One region of the Promicromonospora sukumoe genome, then DNA from elsewhere that is predicted to be linked to it. Evidence: riboswitches for the same ligand, from Rfam matches in the RefSeq annotation. Region 1 holds a riboswitch; the other holds the start of a gene.
The links. Region 1 has a riboswitch for cyclic di-AMP ahead of FHX71_RS28615 (C40 family peptidase). Riboswitches for the same ligand answer to the same signal wherever they lie in the genome.
Positions count from the first base shown of each region.

Region 1 (7,431 bases):
GTCGGAGCGCGAGGTCGCCGACGCGGCCGGTGTCTCCGTGGGCACGGTCAAGTCCACGGCGTCGCGCGGCCTCGTCCGCCTGCGCGAGATCCTCCAGGGCTTCGACGCGACGGACGCGACCGGCACGACAACACCACCTACCCACCACGAGAGGAGCGGGTCATGACCGACGACGAGCAGTTCGCCGAGAACCTGCGCGCCCGGGTGACCCGGGTCGCGCCCCGGATCGACGTCGACGTCACGCGCGTCGTCCCCGCTGCCCGACGGCGACGGGCCGCCCGGGCGGGCGGCGTCACCCTGGCCCTGGGGCTGGCCCTGGCGGGCGGCGCCTGGGTGGCGGCCACCGAGTACGGCGTGGTCCTGCCCGGCGGTTCGACGACGATGCCGGTCGAGCCGTCACCGTCGCCGACCGGGCCGCCCCTGACGTCGAGCGAGGGCGACAGCCTGACCGAGCTGCCCAGCTACCCGTCCATCGACCCGGTGGTGCCGCCCGAGGGCTGGCGGGATGCCACGTACTTCCATGTCGTGACCCGGGGCGCGACCGGCCCGGCCGGCGAGGGGTCCGGGCCCGAGGCGCCGCTGGGCAGCACGCTGGGCAGCGAGAGCTGGTACGGCGACGGCGTCAACTTCGAGCTCACCGCGAGCGGCCCCGCGCTGATGGGTCTCGGCGACTACATCAACATCGAGGGCCACACCCGCAGCTACTCCTGGGCGGAGATGGAGGCGCTCCCGACCGATCCGGAGGCCCTGCACGACGCCCTGCTGAGCAACTACGACGACGTCGACGCCCCGTCGAGCTACGGCATGGAGCAGCTGCGCGACCTCGCTGCCCGCCTGGCCACCCAGGCACCGGCATCACCGGAGCTGCGGGCCGCGGCGTGGGAGGTGCTCACGAACCTCGACGACGTCGAGGTCGAGGAGGACGTCCGGGACTCGGAGGACCGGCCAGGCACCGCGGCGACGTACCAGTACGCCGACGACGACCGGTTCCGGACCGTGATCTACGACGAGACGCGGAACCTGCCGCTCGAGACGCAGGACACGAAGCACGGTACGGACATCTACCTGACGACCGAGTTCACCGGCCTGCCCGAAGAGGTCGCCGACAGCGTCATCGAGATCCCCGACCTCGTCGCGATGACCCGCGAGGACGTCGAGGTCGTGTGCCTGCAGAAGCACCTTGCATGCACGTTGACGGACGAGGAGTCGGACACGGCGCCGGAGGGAACCGTCATCTCGTCCGACCCGGCCAAGGGCGCGCTCGTCATCTGGGGTACCCCGGTGACGGTCGTGATCTCCGCGGGTCCCTGACCGGCACCGCCACCTCCACCCGAAGGCCCGCCACGGGCCCCAGCCTGCGCCGGATGCTCCCCAGCCCGGCGTAGCCTGGGGCCCGTGGCTCATGCCTATAGCACCAGCGCCCGGATCGAGGCGTCCGCCGACGTCGTCTGGCAGGTGCTGTCCGACGTCGAGCGGATGCCTTCCTGGACCAGTGCCATGACCCGTGTGACGCTGCTGGGCCCCCAGCGGGCGATCGTCGTCGGGTCCCGGGTGGAGATCGACCAGCCCGGCCTGCCGACGGCGACCTGGGAGGTGGACGGACTCACCGAGGGCCAGGGCTTCTCCTGGTCGAGCAGCGGCACCCCCGGCGTCCGGACCGGGATCGCGCACCGGGTCACGCCGCTGCGCGGGGTCGGGCCGGACGGTGGTGCGGGGCAGGACGGCGGTGCCGCGTGCGAGGTCACGTTCGCCGTCGCGCGGAGCGGGATGCTCGCCGGCCTGACCGACCTCGCGCAGGCCCCGAGAGCGCGCGAGCTGGTGGACGCGGAGCTCGCCGACCTCAAGGCCGAGGCGGAGCTGCGCGCACGGGACAAGGGCTGACACACCGCCGGAGAGGCGCGTGTCGCAACATTTCGTCCACTGTCTTTTCATAGCCGTCAGGACCGCATTTCGGTGTTGAAAATGCTCCTTACGCTGGGAAAAGGCATCTGGTCGAAAAGTTACGCGCGTTTAGGACAGGCCGATACTTCACGACAAGTGTTATCTGATCGAGACAAGGTGGGTACCCGTATGTAGCGTCGGATTCGCTGCGCCACCGGAGGCACAGCCGCGGACCCCATTCCCCAGACCGGTACGGGACCGCGCAACCGGCGACTTGGAGAACTTCGGTGAGTACCACCGTCCGACGCGGCCGACACCGCGCCGATCACGCTCCTAGCACTCACTTCATGTCCGTCACCCGCACCGCAGCTCGTTCCGGTGCAGTGATCGCGGCATCATCCGGACTTCTCGCCACAGCGTTCGCACCCAGTGCACACGCGATCGCAGGAGACGGTTCGAACCGGCTGGCCAAGGACGTCGCGACGGCACCAGCGGTGCAGGTCGCGAACGACGCGAAGCTTCAGATCGAGAGCAAGGCCGTCAAGGTCACCCCCGCTCCCGAGCCGGAGCCAGAGCCCGAGCCAGTCGTGGAGACCACCACAGCAGAGGTGACCGCGACGTCCACGGCCACCGAGGAGGCCGAGCCGGCCACGCCGGACTACGCGTCCGACGGCTCCATCGGAGCCCAGGCCATCTCGATCGCGATGCAGTACATCGGCATCGCCTACGCGTACGGCGGCAGCTCGCCCGCCACGGGCTTCGACTGCTCGGGCCTGATCAAGTACGTGTACGCGCAGCTCGGCGTGGAGCTGCCCCACTCGTCGTCGTCCATGGTGGCGACCGGGTACCAGGTCACGTCGCCGATCCCGGGCGACATCGTCTGGACCCAGGGCCACGTGTCCCTCTACGCGGGCGACGGCATGGTGGTCGAGGCCGCCAACTACGGCAGTCCTGTGCGCTACACCGAGCAGTGGCAGGACTACGCGGTCTACATCCGCCCGTACTGACGACCCCGTACCGACAACCAGAGCGCAGGAGCACCGCGGCGTGCGCCGCGGTGCTCCTGCGCGCCAGGCCTCAGTACGCGACCGCGGCGGCCGCGTCGACCACGCCGTACCCGTACAGCGGCGTCCACAGCCCGGTCAGACCCAGGAGCGGGTCGCGGGCCGTGTACAGGATGGCGTCCTCGACGTCGTCGGCCGTGCGCCCCTGCGCGAAGAGGAGCGCCGCGACCCCGGCCACGTGCGGCGTCGCCATCGACGTGCCCGCGTAGGAGTCGTAGCTGCCGCCCGCGCAGGTGTCGGAGCCCGTGCCGACGGGGACCGTCGACCAGACGTCGCCGTCGCAGCCGGTCAGCCCGCCCGAGCCGCCGGGCGCCGACACGCTCTTCAGGTCGAGCTTGACCGGCAGCTCCGAGTAGTAGGAGTGCAGGCCGGCGGAGTCGGTCGCCCCGATGCAGATCGCGACGCTGGTGAACGCCGGGTCGCTGCAGAGCGGGGTCGACGAGTTGCCGGCCGCCGCCACGGTGAGCACGCCCCGCTCGCGGGCGTACGCGATGGCGTCGCGCATCAGGGTGTCCACGCCGATGATAGTCAGCAGCTGACCGCCCAGGCCGGAGCCCAGGGAGAGGTTGATGACGTCGGCGCCGTGGTCGGCCGCCCAGCGGATGCCGTCCGCGATGTCCTGCGACGAGCCCGTCCCGGCCTCGAGCACCTTGACCGGCAGGACCTTGGCGTCCGGCGCCACGCCCGCTACCCCGATGCCGTTGTCCGTGGCCGCGGCGACGATGCCCGCCACGTGCGTACCGTGCTCGTCGCCGTCGTTGGCGCCGTCGGGGCCCCTGAAGTCCCCGTCGCCGCACGGACGGACGTCCGCGCAGCCCGTGAAGGTGGCACCCGGCAGGAGCTGTCCCGCCAGGTCCGGCTGGTCGAAGTCGACTCCTGTGTCGACCACGGCCACCACCACGCCCGCGCCGGTGCTGGCCGGCCAGGCCGCCTCGGCGTTGATCTGGTCCAGGCCCCACTGCTTGTCCCGGAGGGGATCGCTGGTCGCGGCCTGCGCGCCCGGCGCGACGGCGACCAGCGCCGTCACGACGAGCGCCACGGAGGTGGCGGCGCCGGCAAAGGACTTCCTGTTCATCTGTGCCCCCTGTGCTCGCACGGGGGTTGATTACCCCCGAACTGGGGCAAACCTAGGGGGACCGGACAGGCGCCGAACAGGCCCCGCGTCCGATCGGGGGTGAAATTTACACGATCGCAATCAGGCCCAGGCCTGGGAGAGCTCGCCCTCGTCGGAGGCCTCCCGGGACAGCCGCAGCGCGGCGATCGAGGCGCCGAGCAGCAGGGCCACCACCCAGGCGCCGAGCTGGTGCCCCTCGGGAGAGATCGCGGCGGAGGCGATCCTGCCCGCGGCCATCGCTACCGCGGACAGGGGGTCCTCGCTGAGGGCCGAGCCGGGCCAGATGTTCTCCTGCACGGCCAGCAGGGCGGGGCCGGCCGCCTGGAACACCCACACGACGCCGGCGGCGGGCAGCCAGCCGAGCAGCTCGATCGGCCGGCTGTCGACGGTGAGGCCGAACGCGACGCCCAGCGCCACCGCGAAGATCCACCAGGTGCCGACCGGGGACACGGAGCCGCCCGGCACGAGGCCCCAGAACCAGCCGTCGAGGAGCACCACGGGCAGGGCGAGCGCGACGCCGCGCAGCGCCGCGGGCCCGAGGCCGGCCAGGAGGCCCGCCGCGAGGCCGAAGAGGCCCGCGGCGCAGGTGACGACGAGCATCCCGAGCGGCATGGCGTCACCGGGCACGGTCTCGCGGGCCGCGAGCCACCAGGACGAGCCGCCCGCGGCCGCCATGGCGGTCAGCGTGCCCGCGATCGCGGCGGCCGCACCCGCGCCGGCCGAGGCGGGGAGGCGGGCGGTGACGCCGGAGAGCAGGCCGCCGATCAGGGCCATGACGACGAGGCCCGCGACGGCGCCGTCAGCCGTGAACGGCAGCGGGAGCAGTCCGGCCGCCGCGGCGTCGGACGCCTCCGCAATGCCTGTGACCTGGTACGACATCTGCGCCAGCCACGGCAGGAAGCCGCAGGCCCACCAGACGATCGCACTGATGGGAAACACCCACCAGGCGGAGATACGGGAGTGCGATTCGCCCATGCGGCCGAACGCTAGCGGATGTGTGATGTCGGTCATAACCCCGGACGCCCGAAACGGCGCAAATCTGCGCCTTCGTTGGGTCAGACCGGAATGCGTAACCCGATCGTGACTTTTTCCATGAACGTGTGTACTTTGACTTCTGCTCCACCCCCACGGTGGAGTCGCGATCCGGACGCCGAATCCTGTCACCGGTTCGTGACCAGACGTTCAAGACAGGAGCGGGGGACCCATTCCCGGGCGACAGCAGGATCGTCGTCCTCGGGGTGAAGCCGGACGGTACCCCCTTGTAAGCCGTGCGGCCGGGTAGCACTCCTCACCCGAACCCGACAGCTGACCTCGCAGGCGGTACAGGAGACCTTAGGTGACGAACTCCCTCCGCGGACGGCATCGTGACAGCCGCCCGGCCCAGACACCACTGACTATCCTCGCTCGTACCGCCACCGAGAACGCCGGCACCGTCGCCCGCCGTGGCGCCATCGCGGCAGCCGCAGGCGGCGTCCTCATCTCGACCATCGCGACGACGGCCCACGCGGCCCCCGCGATGGACCTGAAGACCGAGGTCAAGACCGCGAAGCTCAACTCGGTCGACCTCAACTCCCTCACCGCGGTAGCCAAGCAGTCCCTCGTCGGCGCGCCCACCGTGACCGTCCCGGCCGACGCGAAGATGCCGATCGAGATGGAAGCCCTGGGCACCTCGAAGGGCGCCGACGGCGAGAAGGGCGAGGGCCCCGCCGTCGTCTCGGTCGACGCCCCGGACCCCGTGCCGGTGGGCCAGCAGGCCGTCAACATCGCCTTCAACTACCTGGGCATCACCTACGTGCTGGGCGGCGCCTCGCCGGCTGAGGGCATGGACTGCTCCGGCCTGATCCAGTACGTGTACGCGCAGCTCGGTGTCTCCCTGCCGCACTCCTCGAGCGCGATGCTCAGCTCCGGCTACCAGGTCACGTACCCCGAGCCGGGCGACATCGTCTGGACGCCCGGCCACGTGGCCCTCTACGCGGGCAACGGCATGATCATCGAGGCCTGGGCCGCCGGCATGCCGGTGCGCTACACCGAGATGTGGCAGAACAGCCCGACCTTCATCCGGGTCGTCTGAGCCGGAGGCGCAGCGCAGGGTGAGGGCCGAGGAACGAGGCACTCGCCCGGAGCGGAGCCGCAGGCTCAGACGACAAAGAGCAGAGTCTGAGCCGCAGCACCTAGTGAGGCGCCGCCTCCACCTCGGGCCCCGGCCCGACGGCGGGGCGGCGCCTTTCGCGTTCCCCCGCGAGGCGCGCCCTACTCCGGCCAGTCGCAGCTCTCCGCGATGAACGCGACCAGGTCGGCGCGTGCCGAGTCCGGCATGGGCACGTAGATCACGTGCTGCGCCACCCCGTCGACGCTCGCCGACACGGGCAGGAACGTGCCGCGCTTGTCCTCGCCGACGGCGTGGGCGTCGCAGCGGGCGGGCACGACGGGCAGCGTGACGCTGCCGCCGGACCGCTGGCCGTCGAGCGCCGCGCCGGTCCAGCCGGAGCCGTCGTCGCCCGGGTCGGGGTTGTTCATGATGGTGGTCCCGGCGATGCGGTCGATCGTGACCTCGGGTCCGCCGTCCACCGGCTCGACCCGCAGCGTGACCAGCGCGGTGAGCTCACCGTCCCGGGTCTCGACGGGGACGTCGGCGTCGACGGTCAGGCTCACGCCCGCGGCGACGGCCGCGCCGGCACAGTCCACCGCGTGGTTCCGGGCGAGGTGGCCGCCGGGGTCGCCCACCTCGTCGACGACGACGTCGGTGGCCGGCCCGAGGTCGTCGTACTCGCCCAGGGCCAGCATGAGGACAGCCGACGGCGCGGCGTCCGGCACGGGCTCGCCGGGCCCTGCCGGGAACCCCGCGCACTCCGCCTCGCCCAGCCCGAGGTAGACGTCGCGCGTCGTGCCGGGCCGCAGCGCCGGGGTGCGGTTCTCCTTGGTGGGGTGCGACGGACCGAAGCCGTCCGCGTCCAGGACGCCCGACAGGAGCGTCATCGTCTCGTCCGAGTCGTTGGTGACCGCGAGGACGATCTCCCGGGCGGCGTACTGCGTGCGCCCCTGGTCCACCTGGACGGTGAGGTGGCCGGCCACGTCGTCGGGCACGGGGCCCAGGGTCGACGACGGCGTGGGCGCACCGCCCGAACATGCGACCGCGGCCGCCCCGACCAGCGTCGTCAGGGCGACGACGAGGGCGGTGCGGCCGCGGGCCACAGCGGTCTGCCGGTCAGGCGGTCTTGCGCCGACCGAAGATCGCCTGGGCGATCAGGATGACGATGATCGAGCCGATGACCGCGAACAGCCAGGTCGACCAGGACCAGAACGCGTCGAAGCTGATGTTGAAGAGGAGGCCGCCCAGCCAGCCGCCGAGCATGGCTCCGAGCACGCCGAGAA
Region 1 covers NZ_JACGWV010000004.1:39,384-46,814, reverse strand. The annotation lists gene FHX71_RS28645 (SigE family RNA polymerase sigma factor) at 1-166, shown strand, start outside; gene FHX71_RS28640 (PASTA domain-containing protein) at 163-1,311, shown strand; gene FHX71_RS28635 (SRPBCC family protein) at 1,396-1,881, shown strand; gene FHX71_RS28630 (C40 family peptidase) at 2,229-2,888, shown strand; gene FHX71_RS28625 (S8 family serine peptidase) at 2,959-4,020, opposite strand; gene FHX71_RS28620 (hypothetical protein) at 4,141-5,034, opposite strand; cyclic di-AMP (ydaO/yuaA leader) riboswitch at 5,198-5,394, shown strand; gene FHX71_RS28615 (C40 family peptidase) at 5,396-6,130, shown strand; gene FHX71_RS28610 (hypothetical protein) at 6,310-7,251, opposite strand; gene FHX71_RS28605 (GlsB/YeaQ/YmgE family stress response membrane protein) at 7,265-7,431, opposite strand, start outside.

Region 2 (7,431 bases), on a different contig from region 1:
CCCGAGGCCGACGACGCGCTGCGCGCCGCCGACGTCGTCGTGTGCGCGACGTCGGCCCGCGAGCCGCTGTTCGACGCCGCGCTGGTCGCGGACCACGCCGTCGTGATCGCGGTGGGCTCCCACGAGCCGGACGCGCGGGAGCTGCCGGCCGGTCTGCTGGCGCGCGCGACCGTCGTCGTCGAGGACCCGGGCGCCGCGCTGCGGGAGGCGGGCGACGTCGTGCTCGCGATCGCCGACGGCGCCCTGACGGCGGGCGACCTGGTGCCGATGCGCGACGTCGTCACGGGCGCCGTCCGCCCCGATCCCAAGCGGCCGCTCGTGTTCAAGAGCACGGGCATGTCGTGGGAGGACCTCGTGGTCGCCGAGGCGGTGCTCGACGGTGCGTGACCTGGGTGAAGGCTCGAACCGCCCCCTATCGGACCCGGGTATCTCTCCATAGACTCCAGGCGTCCAGCACGGCGGCCGGCATCAAGAGGCGGACGGGTCCATGGAGGCGGTACCGCTACAGGTGGGACGCACGGTGCTCTACATGGAGCCGAACAGCACGGCGACCGTCGACGTGCCGCCCCCGGTCCCCGTCGACGAGGACTGGGACGGCATGGTCGAGAGCAGCTCCCTCGTGGAGCGCACCCAGGACGGTTACACGCAGCTCAAGGCGGTGCTCTCCGAGATCACCGAGGACATCTCCCGCACGCTCGTCACCGAGATCAAGAAGCAGGGCCCGGCCGCGCCGAAGTCGCTGGAGCTGACGCTGTCCCTGTCGTTCTCCGCCACCAGCAACGTGTGGATCGTGTCGGCCACGGGCGAGGGCGCCATCTCGGCGACCCTCGCCTGGGACTTCACGGCCTGACCCGGTGAACATCGAGAGCCTGCTGTCCCAGGCGACCTGCGAGGTCATCGACGTCGACGGCGTCACCGGCAGGCGCGACGCGTCGCTCGGCACGGCCTGGCTCGTGAGCGACCAGGGCCACCTGCTGACCGCGGCCCACGTCGTCGCTCCGTTGTGGCAGGCCGCCGGGGCCGAGGCGCGGGTCCACGTGCGCTTCCCGACGAGCGCCTCCGGCGAGGGCACGCCAGCCGAGCCCGCGGCGACGGAGACCCGGGCACCAGAGACCGCGACCTTCACCTTCGCCCCCGTCCACGACCGGGCCCGGAACCTCGATCTCGCCGTCCTGCAGCTCACCGCGAGCACCACCCGCTCGGCGCTCCCCGTGGTGCTCGCCGCGGAGGCCGAGGGCGAGGTGCTCGTCTGCGGCTACGGGCAGAACACGAGGGGCTGGCAGCGGACCGGGCGCGGCAGGCTGGTCGGCAAGGCCATCCGGGGCGGCGACTCCGACGGCTGGATGTTCCAGTACGAGTCCCCCATGCTCGTCCACCGCGGGTTCAGCGGCGGGGCGGTGTGGAGCGTCAGCCGCAACGGCGTCATCGGCCTGCAGACGCTCGCGGAGCTGCCGGAGAGCGTCGTCGTCGGCGCCGGTACCGCCGGGCCGAGCGCCTGGCTCGACCCCACGGCCGCGTTCGCCATGCCTCTGGTCCGGATGATCCAGGACTGGCCGGACCTGCGCGCCCTCGACGGGCTGTCCCGTCAGGGCACCTGCGTGCTCGTCCAGTCCGCCGACGGCGACGCGCGCCGCCGCGACGCGCTGCGCGACGACGTCGTCATGCCCGTGCTGCGGGAGCTCGGGCTGGAGCTGTACGAGTCGCAGCCTGGCGACACCGCGGAGGAGGACCTGCGCCAGCTCGAGGACGCCGCGGTCGTGCTGGCCGACATCAGCCACGAGGACCCGGGCGTCACGTACGAGCTGGGTGTCGCGCAGGCCCTGGGCGTGCCCGACGTCGTCATCGTCGACACCGCGCGCCGCCCGGGCGGCGCGAGCATGTTCCAGGTGCTGGAGCTGGACACCTCCGACCCGGCCGGGTCCCGTGAACGGCTGGCGGAACGGTTGGTCGACGTGCGGTCCGTCTTCGCGACGCTCGGCCGCGCCGACTCGGACAACCCGCTCACCTCCTACTTCCGGACGCCGCTCACCCAGATCTCGGCGGCGAACGCGCTCTCCCTGGGCTACCTCAAGAACTTCGTCCGGCCGGTCTCCCAGATCCTGCGGCGCCTGCGGCACGACCCGGGCAGCGCGCACCTCACGGTCGGCGGGCGTCGCCTGAAGGCCGCGCAGGTCGCGACGGTCACGCTGACCGTCGTCCTGCCGGAGCACCTGTCGTGGGCGCAGGACGACTTCATCGCGCGCGAGATCGCCGAGGCCGGGCAGATCGTCGACGCGGTGCTCGACGACAACCTGTCGCGGCCCCGCTCGATGAAGGCCCTGCCACCACGCCGCGGCGAGCCGCTGCGACTGCTGGACGTCTTCCCGACCACGATGTCGGCCATGAGCGACACGATCGAGCAGCGCGTGGCGCACCTCGGCGTCGGCGGCGAGGAGACGGCGCGCCTGCGCACGGCGCGCGACGAGCTGGAGGCCAAGGAGATCGACCGGTTCCACCTGCGGCTCCTGGACCGCGTACGGCAGGACACCGAGCGCGAGAGCGGGCGGCTCATGCGGGACGTCGTCCGGGTGGAGCGGGCGCGAGCCGTGTTCCCGGGGCTGGACCCCGGGCTGCGCTAGGGCTCCTGGACCCGTTCGATCGTCACGGCGTCGATCGTCGCCTCGTCGAGCACGTGGACCGCGGCGTACCCCTCCGAGCCGAGGACGCCGAGCGCCTCGTCCAGGTCGCGCCGCTGCCTCCGGACCACCTCGTCGTCCACGACCCGGCCGGCGCGGCCCGCGTTGTTCGCCAGCATCCGCTCGACGGGCAGGTCGAGGACGATCGCGACGGCGGGCACCCCGCAGGCCGCCGCGAGGTCGAGGTTGTGCCGCCGGGCGGCCGCGTGCACGTTCGTGGCGTCGACGACGGCGAGGCGCCCTGCCTCCAGGCGCCGCGCGGCGATGAACCGGACGAGCTCGAACGCCGCGGGCGTCACGCTCTGGTCGGCCTCGGAGTCGGCGATCATCGCGCGGCACCGGTCGCTCGAGACCACCTCGTAGGGCCCGAAGTGCCGCGCCGCCCACGTGGACTTGCCCGAGCCGGAGGGGCCGATCAGCAGCACGAGCGACGGCACCGGGACGACCAGGGGATCCATGGTCGGAAGGATGGCACAGGCCGCGTGAGCCAGGTCACGGCGCCGTCCGGTCACACCTGGCGGGTCTACCGAGTCTTCCTTCCGTTCGGCACACCAGCCCTGGAAGGAATTCTCGTGACCTCAGCACTCGACACCCTGCGCCGCGACTTCGGCGGCGACCTCATCGAACCGGGCGACGCCGGCTACGAGGCGGCCGCCCGGTCGCGGCTCGTCGCCGGCAGCCCGGCGTACGTCCTGCGGCCCAAGACCGTGGCCGACGTGCAGGCGGCCGTCCGGTTCGCCTCCGGCTCCGGGCTCGCCCTGTCCGTCCGCGGCGGCGGGCACGGCTTCGCCGGCTTCGGCACCAACGACGGCGGCATCGTCATCGACCTCGGCGCGCTCGCCGGCGTGGAGGTGGTCGAGGGCGCAGCGGGGGTCGACGGTGGAACGCCGGCCGGCGGCTCAGCTCCGGTCGACGGCGGAGCGCGCCTCGTGCGGATCGGCGGCGGCGCCACCTGGGGACCGGTCGCCGACGCGCTGGCCCCGCACGGCCTCGCGATCTCCTCGGGCGACACGAAGAGCGTCGGCGTCGGCGGGCTGACGCTGAGCGGCGGCATGGGCTGGAAGGTCCGCCGCTACGGCCTGGCCCTGGACAGCCTCGTCGCCGCGCAGCTCGTCACGGCCGACGGCGCCGTCGTCACCGCGAGCGCCGACGAGCACCCGGACCTGTTCTGGGCGATCCGCGGCGGTGGCGGCAACTTCGGCGTGGTGACCTCGTTCGAGTTCGTGGCGCACCCGACGACGCGGGTCTTCTTCGGCAAGGTCTCGTTCCCGGCGGCAGAGGCCGCCGTCGTGCTCCAGGGCTGGGCGGACTACCTGCGCACGGCGCCGGAGGAGCTGACCTCGATCGCGAACCTCGCCAACCCGTTCGCGGGCGGCCCGGAGGCCCCGGTGGAGATCCACGTGGCGTTCGACGGCGACGACGCGGACGCCGCGGACCGGGCGCTCGCCCCGATCCGCGCGCTCGGGACGGTCGTCGCGGACGACGTCGCGCTGACGGCGTACGCGGACGTCCTGGTGGAGGGCGCGACGCCGCCGCCCGGTGTCCACGTGCTCGCGCACGACGGCCTGGTGGACCGGGAGTCGGTCGCGGAGACCCTGGCGATCCTCGCGGAGGCCGGCACGACGCCGGGCTCGCCGTCGATCGCGGTCCGCAGCCTCGGCGGCGCCATGTCGCGGGTGCCGGGCGACGCCACGGCGTACGCGCACCGGCAGGCAGAGCTCATGGTCACGACCTTCACCGGGGGCCCGGCGCCCGCGATCGAGGCCGCCCGGCCGGCGCTGGACGCGCTGTGGGACAGGCTCGCTCCGCACCTCCACGGTGCGTACGCGAACTTCCTCTCGACGGCCGATGAGACCGACGTCACAACCGTGTACCCGGAGCCGACCTACGAGCGGCTCGCGGCGGTCAAGCGGCGGTACGACCCGAGCAACCTCTTCGCGCGGAACCACAATGTGCGACCTGGACGGATGTCCTAGTCGGGACCTTCGGCCCGGTGGGCGCCGTCCGCAGATCCGGGACGGCGCCCACCCTTTAGTGCAGGTCGGACATTCCGGTCAATAGGCCCGAGGCGGTCGGTTGCGCCCGTAACGCGATCGTGACTTTCGCGCCGAGGCGGGCTACGGTCGGTCCCGCTCCCGGGCATTCCGTGAGCACTCGTGGTGGACGCCGAGCCCTGTCACCGCCACGAGTTGTCTGAACAGATGACAGGGACGGGGGAACCAAGTACGTGGGCACCGACGGTGCCCTTGGGGTGAAGCCGCACCAGCACGACGCGGCCGGGTCATTCTCCGATCCGAATCCGACAGCTCACCTCGTAGGCGCCGGGAGAAATGCTGTGACTACACGCACGCCCGGGCGCCATCGTGCTGCCCACCCGCCCATCACCCCGCTGACGCCGTTCTCACGCGCCGCAGCCCGCGGCCTCTCCGCGACCGCCCGCCGTGGCGCGGTCGTCGCCGCAGGATCGGGACTGCTCGTCTCGCTGCTCGGGGTCCCGGCCAACGCCGCCCCCGCGAGCGACCCCGGCACGAACACCGCCGAGCTCGAGGCCGTGCGCGACGTCGTCCGCGACGCCGCCGCGAAGTCGACCACCGCCGACGTGAGCACCGCCGCGCTGGTCACCGCCAAGGTGAACACCGCCCCGGCCGTGAAGGTCGCCGCGGACAGCGAGTTCACGCTGGAGACCGGCACCATCAAGGTCACGCCGGCCCCCGAGCCGGAGCCCGAGCCCGAGCCGGAGCCCGTCGTCGAGGCCGAGCCCGTCCAGGCCGAGGTCACCGAGACCGCCGCCGTCGCCGAGGAGCCCGTGCAGAAGGCCGCCGCCGCTCCGGCGTCCTCCTCCGGGTCGCAGATCGTCGACATCGCGATGCAGTACCTGGGCGTCCCGTACGTCTGGGGCGGCTCGACCCCCGCCGGGTTCGACTGCTCGGGCTTCACGTCCTACGTCTACGCCCAGATCGGTATCACGCTGCCGCACTCCTCGGCGGCGCAGCGCAACTCCGGCACGCAGGTCTCCGCGGCCGAGGCGCTGCCGGGCGACATCATCTGGTCCCCGGGCCACGTCTCCATCTACACCGGCAACGGCATGCAGATCGAGGCCCCGGTCCCCGGCCAGACCGTCCGCGAGTCCAAGATCTGGCAGGACAGCCCGGTCTACCTCCGGATCAGCTGACCCCCGGGCGTTCCGGCTTCCCCGGAGCCGACGCCCGCCCCGCACGGCTCGAAGGGCCCGCACCAGCACGGTGCGGGCCCTTCGTGCGTCGTGGCAGGATCGCCACCATGAGCAGCGCGCCCACGAGCGTCGAGACCAATGCCCTGAACACCATCGACGAGGCCGAACGGCGCGGTTCGCCACGCAACCTGTTCTGGCCCTGGTTCGGGGCCAACGTGTCGGTGCTCGGCCTCGGGTACGGCTCGTACCTGCTCGGGTTCGCCGTCTCGTTCTGGCAGGCCGTCATCGTCGGCACCATCGGCATCGTGGTGTCGTTCCTGTTCTGCGGGTTCATCTCGCTGGCCGGCAAGCGCGGGTCGGCGCCCACCATGGTGCTCTCCCGGGCGGCGTTCGGCGTGCGGGGCAACAAGCTCCCGTCCCTGCTGTCCTGGGTGCTCACCGTCGGCTGGGAGACCGTGCTGGTCGCGCTCGCCACGCTCGCGACGTCGACCGTGCTCGGGACGCTCGGCTGGGGCGGCGGCACCGTCACCAAGGTCGTGGCCCTCGTGGTCGTGGCGGGCATCGTGGTCGTCGCCGGCATCTTCGGGTTCGACCTCGTGATGCGGCTGCAGGTGGTCATCACCGTGCTGACCGCCGTGCTCACCGTCGTCTACATCGTCCTGGTGCTCGACCACATCGACTGGGCCACGGTCGCCGCCATCCCCGCCGGCGGCAGCCCGCAGGTGATCGGCGGGCTCGTGTTCATGATGACCGGCTTCGGGCTCGGCTGGGTCAACATGGCCGCCGACTACTCCCGCTACCTGCCGCGCTCCGCCTCCGGGCGCGGCATCGTCGGGTGGACCACCCTGGGTGCCTCGCTGGCCCCCGTCGTGCTGCTCGTCTTCGGCCTCCTGCTCGCGGGCTCGGACCCGGTGCTCAACGAGGCGATCGGCGCCGACCCGATCGGCGCCCTGTCGACGATCCTGCCCACGTGGTTCCTCATCCCGTTCGTCGTCGTGGCGCTGGCCGGGCTGATCGGCGGAGCCGCCCTCGACATCTATTCCTCCGGGCTCGCACTGCTCTCCCTGGGCCTGCCCGCGCCGCGCTGGGTCGCCGCCGCCATCGACGGCGCGCTGATGGTCGTCGGCGCGGTCTACGTCGTGTTCTTCGCCGACTCCTTCATCGGCCCCTTCCAGGGCTTCCTCATCACGCTCGGCGTCCCTGTCGCCGCCTGGTGCGGCGTGCTGCTCGCCGACATCCTGCTGCGCCGCCGCGACTACGCCGACGCCGACCTGTACGACCCCGCCGGCCGGTACGGGTCCGTGAACTGGGCCGCCGTGCTGCTCGTGGTCGCCGGCACCGGCATCGGCTGGGGCCTGGTGACCAACACCTACGCGCCCTGGCTCCAGTGGCAGGGCTACCTGCTCGGCCCTCTCGGCGGGGTCGACGGGAACTGGGCGTTCGCGAACCTCGGTGTGCTGGTCGCCCTGGCCCTCGGCTTCGTCGGGACGCTCCTGCTGAGCGCCCGCGCGGTGCGGCGCCAGGAGGAGCGATGAGCGCGGGTGCGGACGGCGTCGGGGCTCCCGGTGCGGAGGGCGTCGGGCC
Region 2 covers NZ_JACGWV010000001.1:743,243-750,673, reverse strand. The annotation lists gene FHX71_RS03360 (ornithine cyclodeaminase family protein) at 1-387, shown strand, start outside; gene FHX71_RS03355 (CU044_2847 family protein) at 530-850, shown strand; gene FHX71_RS03350 (STING domain-containing protein) at 855-2,618, shown strand; gene FHX71_RS03345 (AAA family ATPase) at 2,615-3,133, opposite strand; gene FHX71_RS03340 (FAD-binding oxidoreductase) at 3,248-4,651, shown strand; cyclic di-AMP (ydaO/yuaA leader) riboswitch at 4,856-5,010, shown strand; gene FHX71_RS03335 (C40 family peptidase) at 5,011-5,847, shown strand; gene FHX71_RS03330 (purine-cytosine permease family protein) at 5,955-7,382, shown strand; gene FHX71_RS03325 (cysteine hydrolase family protein) at 7,379-7,431, shown strand, end outside.
Region 2: linked by a shared signal. The riboswitch ahead of FHX71_RS03335 (C40 family peptidase) and the one ahead of FHX71_RS28615 (C40 family peptidase) in region 1 are both predicted to bind cyclic di-AMP.